One region of the Pseudoalteromonas sp. '520P1 No. 423' genome, then DNA from elsewhere that is predicted to be linked to it. Evidence: predicted binding sites of a transcription regulator. Region 1 holds the regulator's gene; each other region holds the start of a gene.
What was found. Region 1 encodes FNR, which switches genes on or off when oxygen is low (the NO sensors DNR and NnrR bind a similar motif). Its sites were predicted from a motif close to TTGATCTAGATCAA; they were not measured.

Region 2: the regulator FNR is predicted to act here: its motif matches at 1,832-1,845, upstream of clpB (ATP-dependent chaperone ClpB).
Region 3: the regulator FNR is predicted to act here: its motif matches at 2,061-2,074, upstream of PSA_RS13445 (acetate kinase).

Annotation. Positions count from the first base shown of each region.
Region 1 is NZ_BBZB01000001.1:2,769,099-2,772,390, forward strand. It holds gene PSA_RS12625 (heavy metal translocating P-type ATPase) at 1-419, shown strand, start outside; gene ccoS (cbb3-type cytochrome oxidase assembly protein CcoS) at 436-630, shown strand; gene PSA_RS12635 (sulfite exporter TauE/SafE family protein) at 627-1,301, shown strand; gene fnr (fumarate/nitrate reduction transcriptional regulator Fnr) at 1,336-2,079, shown strand; gene uspE (universal stress protein UspE) at 2,183-3,109, shown strand; gene ttcA (tRNA 2-thiocytidine(32) synthetase TtcA) at 3,277-3,292, shown strand, end outside.
Region 2 is NZ_BBZB01000001.1:3,113,221-3,116,512, forward strand. It holds gene clpB (ATP-dependent chaperone ClpB) at 1-1,746, opposite strand, end outside; gene pgeF (peptidoglycan editing factor PgeF) at 1,886-2,620, opposite strand; gene rluD (23S rRNA pseudouridine(1911/1915/1917) synthase RluD) at 2,666-3,292, opposite strand, start outside.
Region 3 is NZ_BBZB01000001.1:2,942,350-2,945,641, reverse strand. It holds gene pta (phosphate acetyltransferase) at 1-737, opposite strand, end outside; gene PSA_RS13445 (acetate kinase) at 737-1,936, opposite strand; gene yfbV (terminus macrodomain insulation protein YfbV) at 2,106-2,552, shown strand; gene sbcB (exodeoxyribonuclease I) at 2,646-3,292, opposite strand, start outside.

The DNA.
Region 1 (3,292 bases):
AAATATTATCTTTAGATGAAGTACAAACGGGCTGTAGCCCCGCTCAAAAACAAAACTACGTTGCTAATATCATTAAACAAAATCATGTTGTTGCTATGGTAGGTGATGGCGTTAATGACAGTCCAGTATTTAATACTGCACATTTGTCGATTGCTATGGAATCTGGTGCCGATATTTCTAAAAACACAGCCGATGTTGTGCTATTAAATAGTGATCTAAGCTCCATTGAACATTTAATTAAAATCAGTCATAAGACACGTCGTATTGTAAAGCAAAACTTAGCCCTTTCACTTGCATATAATGGATCAATTTTACCTTTAGCTGCAATGGGCATGGTTCAACCTTGGATGGCTGTTATTGGCATGTCAGCCAGTTCTATAATCGTGATAACAAATTCATTAAGACTATTAAAACCATAACAAAGGTATTGAAATAATGAGTATTATTTATGTATTAATTCCGATAGCAATTATATTTGTGATCATTGCCATCGCAGTTTTTTTCTGGGCAGTTAAAAGCGAACAATTTTCTGACTTAGACAAACAAGCCCACAGTATCTTATTTGACGAAAGTGAAAATAAAAATAAGTCGAACAAAAGTAAAGATCATAAGAATAATAACCCATTATGACAGAGTCTTTATTTCTAACCGCTTTTTTTATGGGTCTAGCTGGCAGTGGGCACTGTATTGCTATGTGTGGTGGTATTGCATCATCTTTACAATTTGCGATTGAAGACAAAAACAAAGCACAACAATATGCCCTACTTTATACTTTAGGCCGATTATTAAGCTATAGTCTTTGCGGCGCTTTAGTAGGTGGCATTAGTTCTGTTTTTGCTAAACAATCAAACAATTTTTCTTTATTTTTATCTTTTATAAGTGGTATTTTTATGGTGCTTGTAGGCCTATATATCATGCGTTTGACAGCAAGCTTAAATTGGTTAGAAAAATTTGGGAAATTAGCAATATGGCAGCATATTGTTAAATTGAATAAGTACTTATTACCACTCAATACAAAGAAAAAAGCATTGGCATATGGTGCGCTTTGGGGCTGGTTACCTTGTGGATTAGTTTATTCTGCATTAACTTGGGCTATCACAACACAAAGTGCGAGTTCAGGCGCACTATTTATGGCTAGTTTTGCTTTAGGCACCTTACCTGCCATGATAGGGTTAAGTTTTGCAGCACAAACTATCAATAACTGGCTCAATAACAGCATAATCCGTATTGTTCTAGGTAATATTTTAGTATTTTACGGTTTATACCTTTTAGCTATTGCAGCCCAAAACGCACTGCATTAATCTATACTCGTAGTTTAAAATAGACGGAATTTCAATGGGTCTGAAAAATAAAATACCGACAAGTTCAAATTGCCAAATTAGCTGTAATAGTTGTAGCATCAGTCAGTTATGCTTACCTGTAACACTTAATGAAAGCGAAATGGGTAAACTTGATGATATCATCGAACGTAAAAAACCATTTCATAAAGGTGATTTACTATTTGAAGCCGGCAAAAAATTAAATTCTATTTTTGCGGTCCGCTCAGGTTCGTTTAAATCTTATACCATCTCTGAACAAGGTGATGAGCAAATCACTGACTTTCATCTAGCAGGTGATATTATTGGTTTTGATGGTATATTTAAAATGGAACATCAAAGTTATTCACAAGCTATGGAGACAGCTATGGTGTGTGAAATCCCTTTCACTACTTTAGATGAGTTATCTGGAAAATTACCAAAATTACGCCAACAAATAATGCGCATGATGAGTAGTGAAATCAACTACGATCAAGAGATGTTATTACTTTTAAACAAAAAAACAGCAAAAGAAAGATTAGCTGCTTTTATTTGTAATTTATCTCAACGATTTGGTGAACGTGGTTTTTCTAAAAAAGAATTTAGATTAACTATGACACGTGGAGAAATTGGAAACTACCTTGGTTTAACAGTGGAAACCATTAGTCGACTATTGAGCCGCTTCCAAAAGTCAGATGTAATAAAAGTTGAAGGTAAATTCATTACCATTATTGATCTTGAGCAATTGAATACAATTGCAGGTACCAAATCTAAAAGCGAATAATTTCGTCTTTGTATATTGATCTTAGAGAATTTTTTTCATTTAAACCTGTTAAATCTGCTAACTTAACTTACACTAAAAGTAAGCAAATTTGAGAGGTTAAATGATGAATACAATAAAAAAAATACTTGCAGTAATTGATCCAAGTAAATCAGAACAAGCCGCTTTAAAACGTTCATTTGAATTAGCACAAAAATCTGGTGCTAAAATCACCGCATTTTTAACCATATATGATTTTTCCTATGAAATGACGACGATGCTATCTCTTGATGAAAGAGAGGCTATGCGTAGTGCTGTTATAAATGACAGAATTTCATGGATTAATTCATTAATAGAGCAATACAAAGAAACTTTAGATATTGACTGCAAGGTTATCTGGCATAATCGCCCTTTCGAATCAATTATACAAACCGTACTTAATGAAAACTACGATATTGTTTTAAAAGGTACCCACGAACATGCAACTTTAAAATCAGTGATATTTACGCCAACTGACTGGCATTTAATTAGAAAATCTCCTTGCCCTGTATTATTAATAAAAGAGCACTCATGGCCTGCAAAAGGCAATATTATCGCAGCTGTAAATGTTTCTGCTGATGATGAACAACATCTTGCTCTTAATCAAAGAATAATGAATGATGCAAAATTCATTTCAAACCTCATCGATGGCAATTTACATATTGTAAATTCCTTCCCTGGCACACCAGTTAATATTGCTATTGAAATTCCTGAATTTGATCCCACTCAATTTAATGAAACTGTTAAAGAGCATCATACACAGGCATGCCACGAACTTGCACAACAGCATGATATTCCCCAAAACCAATGTCATATTAAAGAAGGCTTGCCAGAAGATATCATACCCATTATTGCTAATGAATTGGATGCTGAGTTAATCGTTATGGGCACAATTGGCAGAACGGGGCTTAGTGCAGCTTTAATTGGTAATACAGCTGAACATGTGATTGATAGCTTAAATTGTGATGTACTTGCTTTAAAACCTGATGGTTATATTAGCCCATTGGCTAAATAACCTTATGTGGCTATCAATCTAAGATAGCCACCCATATTTTTTGAAAAACAACAAACACTCTCTCACCAATTTCACTAAAAAATATTTTTACTCGCTAACTTTTAATTTTGCTTTATAATACTGCGCTAATTTTAGCTCAGCTTTCTATTATCATTATAGGGTCCTTAATGTCATCACCTGCTT
Region 2 (3,292 bases), 340 kb from region 1:
ATTTGAAACAGCTTCTACAGCTTCATCTTGACCAATCACATTTTCATGGAGCTGCTCTTCCATTTTTAATAATTTTTCTCTTTCACCTTGCAGCATTTTATTAATTGGGATCCCAGTCCAGCGAGATAAAATTTCTGCAATCTCACTTTCACCTACTTTATTTTTTAATAAACTCATATCTTGCATTTCTGCTTGTGAAGCAAGGTCGAGCTTATTTTCTAGTTCTGGAATTCTACCGTATTGTAATTCCGACATGCGCTGTAGATCACTGGCACGTCTGGCAACATCTAAATCAAGCCTAGCCTGTTCAAGTTCTGCTTTAATGACTTGCGTACCTTGTAAAGAGGCTTTTTCTGCAATCCAAACTTCATCTAATTCATTATATTGTCTGTCTAAAGCGATTATTTGATGTTTAATATCTTGTTGACGTTTTACGCTAGCATCATCATGCTCTTTTTCCAGTGCATTATCTTCAAGTTTAAGTTGAATAATTTTACGTTCTAATTTATCTAGTTCTTCTGGTTTAGAATCTATTTGCAATCGAATTGAAGAACCCGCTTCATCAATCAGATCAATTGCTTTATCAGGCAGTTGTCTATCTGAAATATATCTATGAGATAAAGTCGCTGCAGCAACAATCGCTGGATCGCTAATATCTACTGAGTGATGTAACTCATAACGCTCTTTTAAGCCTCGTAAAATGGCGATGGTATCTTCAACTGTAGGCTCTTGCACCAATACCTTTTGAAAGCGACGTTCTAATGCTGCATCTTTTTCAATATATTTACGATATTCATCTAATGTTGTTGCACCGACACAATGTAATTCGCCTCGCGCTAATGCAGGTTTTAACATATTTCCTGCATCCATAGCACCATCACTTTTACCTGCACCCACCATAGTATGAATTTCATCAATAAATAAAATTACCTGACCTTCTTCTTTTGATAATTCATTTAAAACAGACTTAAGTCTTTCTTCAAATTCACCTCTATATTTTGCACCCGCAACTAAAGCGCCTAAATCGAGAGATAATACACGTTTACCTTTTAGACCTTCAGGGACTTCACCATTTATGATCCTTTGGGCTAAACCTTCAGCAATGGCTGTTTTACCAACACCCGGTTCACCAATTAAAACAGGGTTATTTTTAGTTCTTCTTTGCAATACTTGCAATGTGCGACGAATTTCATCATCTCTTCCAATTACAGGGTCTAATTTCCCTTGTTCAGCACGTTCAGTTAAATCAACAGTAAATTTCTCGAGGGCTTGGCGATTGTCTTCCGCATTAGCGTCATCAACCTTTTGCCCACCTCTTATGGCTTGAATACCAGTTTCTACTTTACTTGCATTTATTTTGAGTGATTTAAAAATCTCGCCTAATGGGCCTTTATCTTCACATGCAGCTAATACAAATATTTCACTAGAAATAAACTTATCTTTTCTTTTTTGCGAATATTTATCACTCAAATTTAGCAAGTTGATCATATTTGATGATAATTGAACATCACCACCTACGCCTTCAACTTTAAATAGCTTTTCTATCGCTTGTGATAATTTAGTATTCATTTCATTAGGATTAACACCCGTTTGCACAAGTAAAGCTCGAATACTTGAACCTGTTTGTTGTAGCAAGGCATACATTAAATGCACAGGTTCTAAAAATTGATGGTCTCGGCCTAATGCAAGAGATTGTGCATCTGATAATGCAGCTTGTAATTTACTGGTCAGTCGGTCTAAACGCATTGTTAGCCTCTAAAAATCTATTTTCGGTAACTACACTATTTATGGGTATTATTGTTTGAATGTTCAAGGTTAAAGAGGAGTGATTTTGACTTGTTTCAATATTTTATTAACGAAATGATTAAATATTTATGAGCGTTATTTAGTTTTCAATCCAGATCAGGCTTGCCATACGCCCAGTTTGGTTATCTCTTCTATAGGAATAAAATAGCTCAGGATCATCATAAGTACAGCGCTGCTCACTGCTGATATGTGAAATACCTAATTGAATAAGCAATTGTTGAGCTAATACAAAAATATCAGCAAGAAATTTACCATTTTTTTGAGGCTTAAAACCCAATAGGTGATTTATATTTAATTTTGAGAATGCATCAATAACATCCTGGCCAACTTCAAATCTTTCAGGACCAATCGCAGGGCCTAACCACGCTTTTATATCTGAGGGGTTACAATCAAAACATGCCACAGTGTTATTTATGATGCCACCAGCAAGCCCTCGCCAACCACCATGGATTGCTGCTATTTGACTGCCTTTTTCATCAGTCAGTAAAATAGGCAAACAATCTGCCGTCATAATAGCCAAAGGTATATTTTTTTCTTTGGTAAATAGCGCATCAGCCTGTTCAACGATGTTTAAATCAGTTTTTGAATTAACTTCAATGACTTTATTACTATGTATTTGCTCTAACCAAACAGCACTACAAGGAAGTTGCTCATGTAATAACGCACGATTAGTTAAAATATCATTTGGATTATCATTTACATGATATGCAATATTGAAACTATCAAAAGGCGGTTTAGAAACACCACCTTTTCGAGTTGTTGTAAAAGATTTAATATTTTTAGGAGTTATCCAAGCTGTAGAGATACATGCCATTAATTCAACTCCTTATCGTATTGACGACGCAATACGATTTTTTAATTAAAAGTCTTTTTGAGGGTTTTGCTTAGTATCTTCACGCAGTGCAAGTGTTAATTGAACCATATCATCAGGAATAGGCGCTTCCCAACTCATAATCTCACCTGAAATAGGATGTTCTAATGTTAACATAACGGCATGTAGCGCTTGACGTCTAAAGGTTTTAAGCACATCAGAAAGCTCTGGTGTTGCTTTTTTAGGTGGACGAGGACGACCACTATAAACAATATCACCCACTAATGAATGATCTAAATATGCCATGTGCACACGAATTTGATGTGTACGACCAGTTTCAAGACGTAAACGTAAACGTGTATGTGCTCGATATTTTTCAGCTACTCTATAATGCGTTATCGCAGGTTTACCATCTAAAACCACCGCCATATGAGTACGTTTTGTCGCATGACGGCCAATTGGCTCATCCACCATACCACCGCCAGTCATAGTACCAAGACAAATTGCTTCATATTCACGGGTAAAATTAACACGCGCTTGTAAATTTGCAACAAGATACGTTTGTGCCGGAATCGTTTTAGCAACAACCATTAATCCTGAAGTATCTTTATCAAGACGGTGAACAATACCTGCTCGTGGAACATTTTTTATTTCAGGGTAACGATATAATAATGC
Region 3 (3,292 bases), 170 kb from region 1:
TCATTGATAATTTCAGCATCTAAGTACTTAACTAAGTCCATTACACGCGGTGCTACTAAGTCAAAGTTCCAAGGAACACTGCCAAGTAATTTAAAAGGGTGCTTTCTAAATAATGGTAAAGCAGCCAGTCTATGCTGCTCGCTTTCTAACTTTTCAACATCAAATTGTTCAGCTAAATCGGCACGCGCTCTACCTTCTTCGTCAACGGGTGCATTGATTTTATTAAAAATACAGCCTAGTACACGTTTATGTTCTACACCGCCATAATTGCCTGAAGCGATTTCTAACTTTTCTTCAAGTTGTGCATTAGTATCATTACCTGGCGTAATAACAAAAATGATTTGGGCACCTAAAGCTTGTGCGATTTCTCTATTGACACGCCCAGCATAAGGCTGTTTACGAGTTGGTACCATACCTTCAATGATAGCCACATCGCCTTTGGTAATATGTTGCTCAAAACGCGATACGATTTCCTCTAATAAAACATCACCCTTACCTGTGCTGATCATTTGTTCAGCATAAGCCAAGTCAATTGAAGGTGGAGGCTGGATCAAAGAGCCAATCTTAACTATTTCAGTTGATTTTTCAGGACCTTTATCATTGCTTCTAGGTTGTGCAATAGGTTTGAAAAAGTTAACTTTAACTGCTTTTTGCTCAAGGGCACGTACTAAACCAACAGAAATAGATGTTAGACCAACACCTGTAGATACAGGAATTAACATAATACGATGAGACATTATTTTGCCTCCTTAACTAGCTGAGCAGAATCTTGTGCGATTACCCATTCTTCATTTGTAGGAATAACAAGTGCAATAGGACCTGAATTGTTATTGGTGATGATACCCGACTTGCCAAAACGCGCTTTTAAATTTTTATCGTTATCAACTGATAAACCAAATATCGTTAGCAAGTTAAGTACTTTTTCACGAATTAAATTCGAGTTTTCACCTATGCCACCAGTGAAAATAATGGCATCAAGTTCACCTAATGGCACAGTATAAGAAGCAATATATTTAGCTAAACGATAACAAAACACATTTAAAGCCAGCATTGCTTGTGGGTTTTGTTTTTCGTATTGCTCTTCTATGGTACGGCAATCATTTGATAGTTGGCTTAAACCTAATAAACCACTTTCTTTGTTTAGTAAGTTATCTATTTTTTTTGCACTGTAGCCTAAGTTACTTAAAAAGCTAAACAAACCTGGATCTACATCACCACTTCGGGTACCCATCACTAAGCCTTCAAGTGGTGTAATACCCATACTTGTATCAACACTTTTACCACCTTTAATAGCGGTAACAGAACAGCCATTGCCTAAATGCGCACTGATTAAATTAATATCTTCGATTGGTTTTTGTAAAACTTCAGCAGCTTGTCCAGATACAAAATAATGACTAGTGCCATGAAAGCCATATCGGCGAACACTATGTTCTTTATATAAAGCGTATGGCAATGCATATAAATAAGCTTTTGAAGGCATAGTTTGGTGAAATGCGGTATCAAATACTGCAATTTGAGGTAAAGAGCCAAAAGCTTTGGTTGCGGCTTCAATGCCAACTAAATTAGCTGGGTTATGCAAAGGTGCTAGGGCAGATACTTTAGTAATTGCCGAAATTACTTCTTCATTGATAATAACAGAGCCGGTAAATTGTTCGCCGCCATGAACAACACGATGACCAACGGCAATAAGTTGATCTGATAATTTATTCTCATTTATAAGTTGCACTAATACGGAAATAGCTTGAGCGTGTTGTGCATTTTGAACCAAAGAAACGGTATGTTTATTGCCATTCAATTTATATTTTAAGCTTGCATTTTCAAAGCCTAAGCATTCAGCTAAGCCTGATAGTGTTTCCTTACCAGCTTGCGCATCTATTATTGCAAATTTAAGACTAGAACTACCGCAATTTAAAACAAGTACATACTGCTGGGGCATGATTTTTCCTGATATGAGAGTGGTTTTATATAAAAACCATAAGTTACAAAATAAATTAACACTAAGGCGATAAAGACAATTCCCCTAGCTGTGGTATAGTCTATACTATATATGGATTTTATAATTGATTTAGACCAATTTTTAGTAAGTTATTTTATGAGGAGTCACTATGCAAAAAACTTTGATGGTGCAAATTAGAGAAGGCCAAAAATATTGTAAGTTATGGCCCGATCGCATTGAGTTAGCTCCTATATTTATAGAACGACGTGTGATTAAGGCAACACAATTAGCAATGCTGGTTATGCCTGCTTTGGCATTAATTAGCATGTTGGTTCAAATTCAATATTTTGGTGCCGATTATTTACCGCAAGCTTTAGCATGCAGTTTGTTTTTTTTATCTTTACCTGTTCAAGGTTTATTATGGCTAGGTAAACGTTCAGATACTGATTTACCACCGAGTTTAGCAAGCTGGTACCGTGAAATAGAAGTTAAAATGCAAGAAAATGGTCATCAGCCTAAAATAAGCAGTGCAAGACCCAAATACTTTGAACTTGCGATTTTATTAAAAGAGATGTTTGATAAAATGGATCGCGCTTTTACTCGCGATATGTTTTAAGCCTGTTAAATAAAATAATCATTTAATTAAATAATCCCCATAGCAAAAGCATGGGGATTTTTTGTGGTTGATAACCAAAAAGCTAAAATCGTTTTATAGATTTTGTGCGTAATGGTAAAGCGATTTTAAAATTGTCAGTTTCTTATCATTCCCATCATGCTCATGTACTAAGTTTTCAAGGGTGAGCATAAAGTCTTGCACATCAATAGAGGGTTGATCTTCACCATTCATGATCTTATCTTTACAATAAGTACGCCACGTATCTAGTTCATGTGCTTCAAGTGTTTCAGGCCAGTTACGAGCGCGATATCTAAAAAATAAAGTTTCAAACTTTTTATCTTCAAAATCGAGTTGTAAATTACCTAAATGTTCAGGTTTGGTTTCATGGATTTCATCAAATAACTGTTTGTCATTACGTGAAGTGAAACCGTTATATAATTGATAATCAGGATTGGAAGTTTCGCCAAAATCCCTTTGCTCTGAAAATACATCAATTACTTTTTGTCTTAGAGCAGAGTCGGCTTTTAAATTAGCCAGGTTTTTTAAACATTGTTCTCTATCTATACCTAAACGGGTTGCGTTTTCAGGTAATAACGTTTTTGCTGGTGCCACAACTGGGCATTTATTGATATGAACTAACTTTAAACCTATTGGTAATTCATCAGAAGATAAATCTGCTTTTGGCGTATACAAACGGGTTTGTATTTCTTGAGCGCTTAATTCAAGTAATGGCGCTGGAT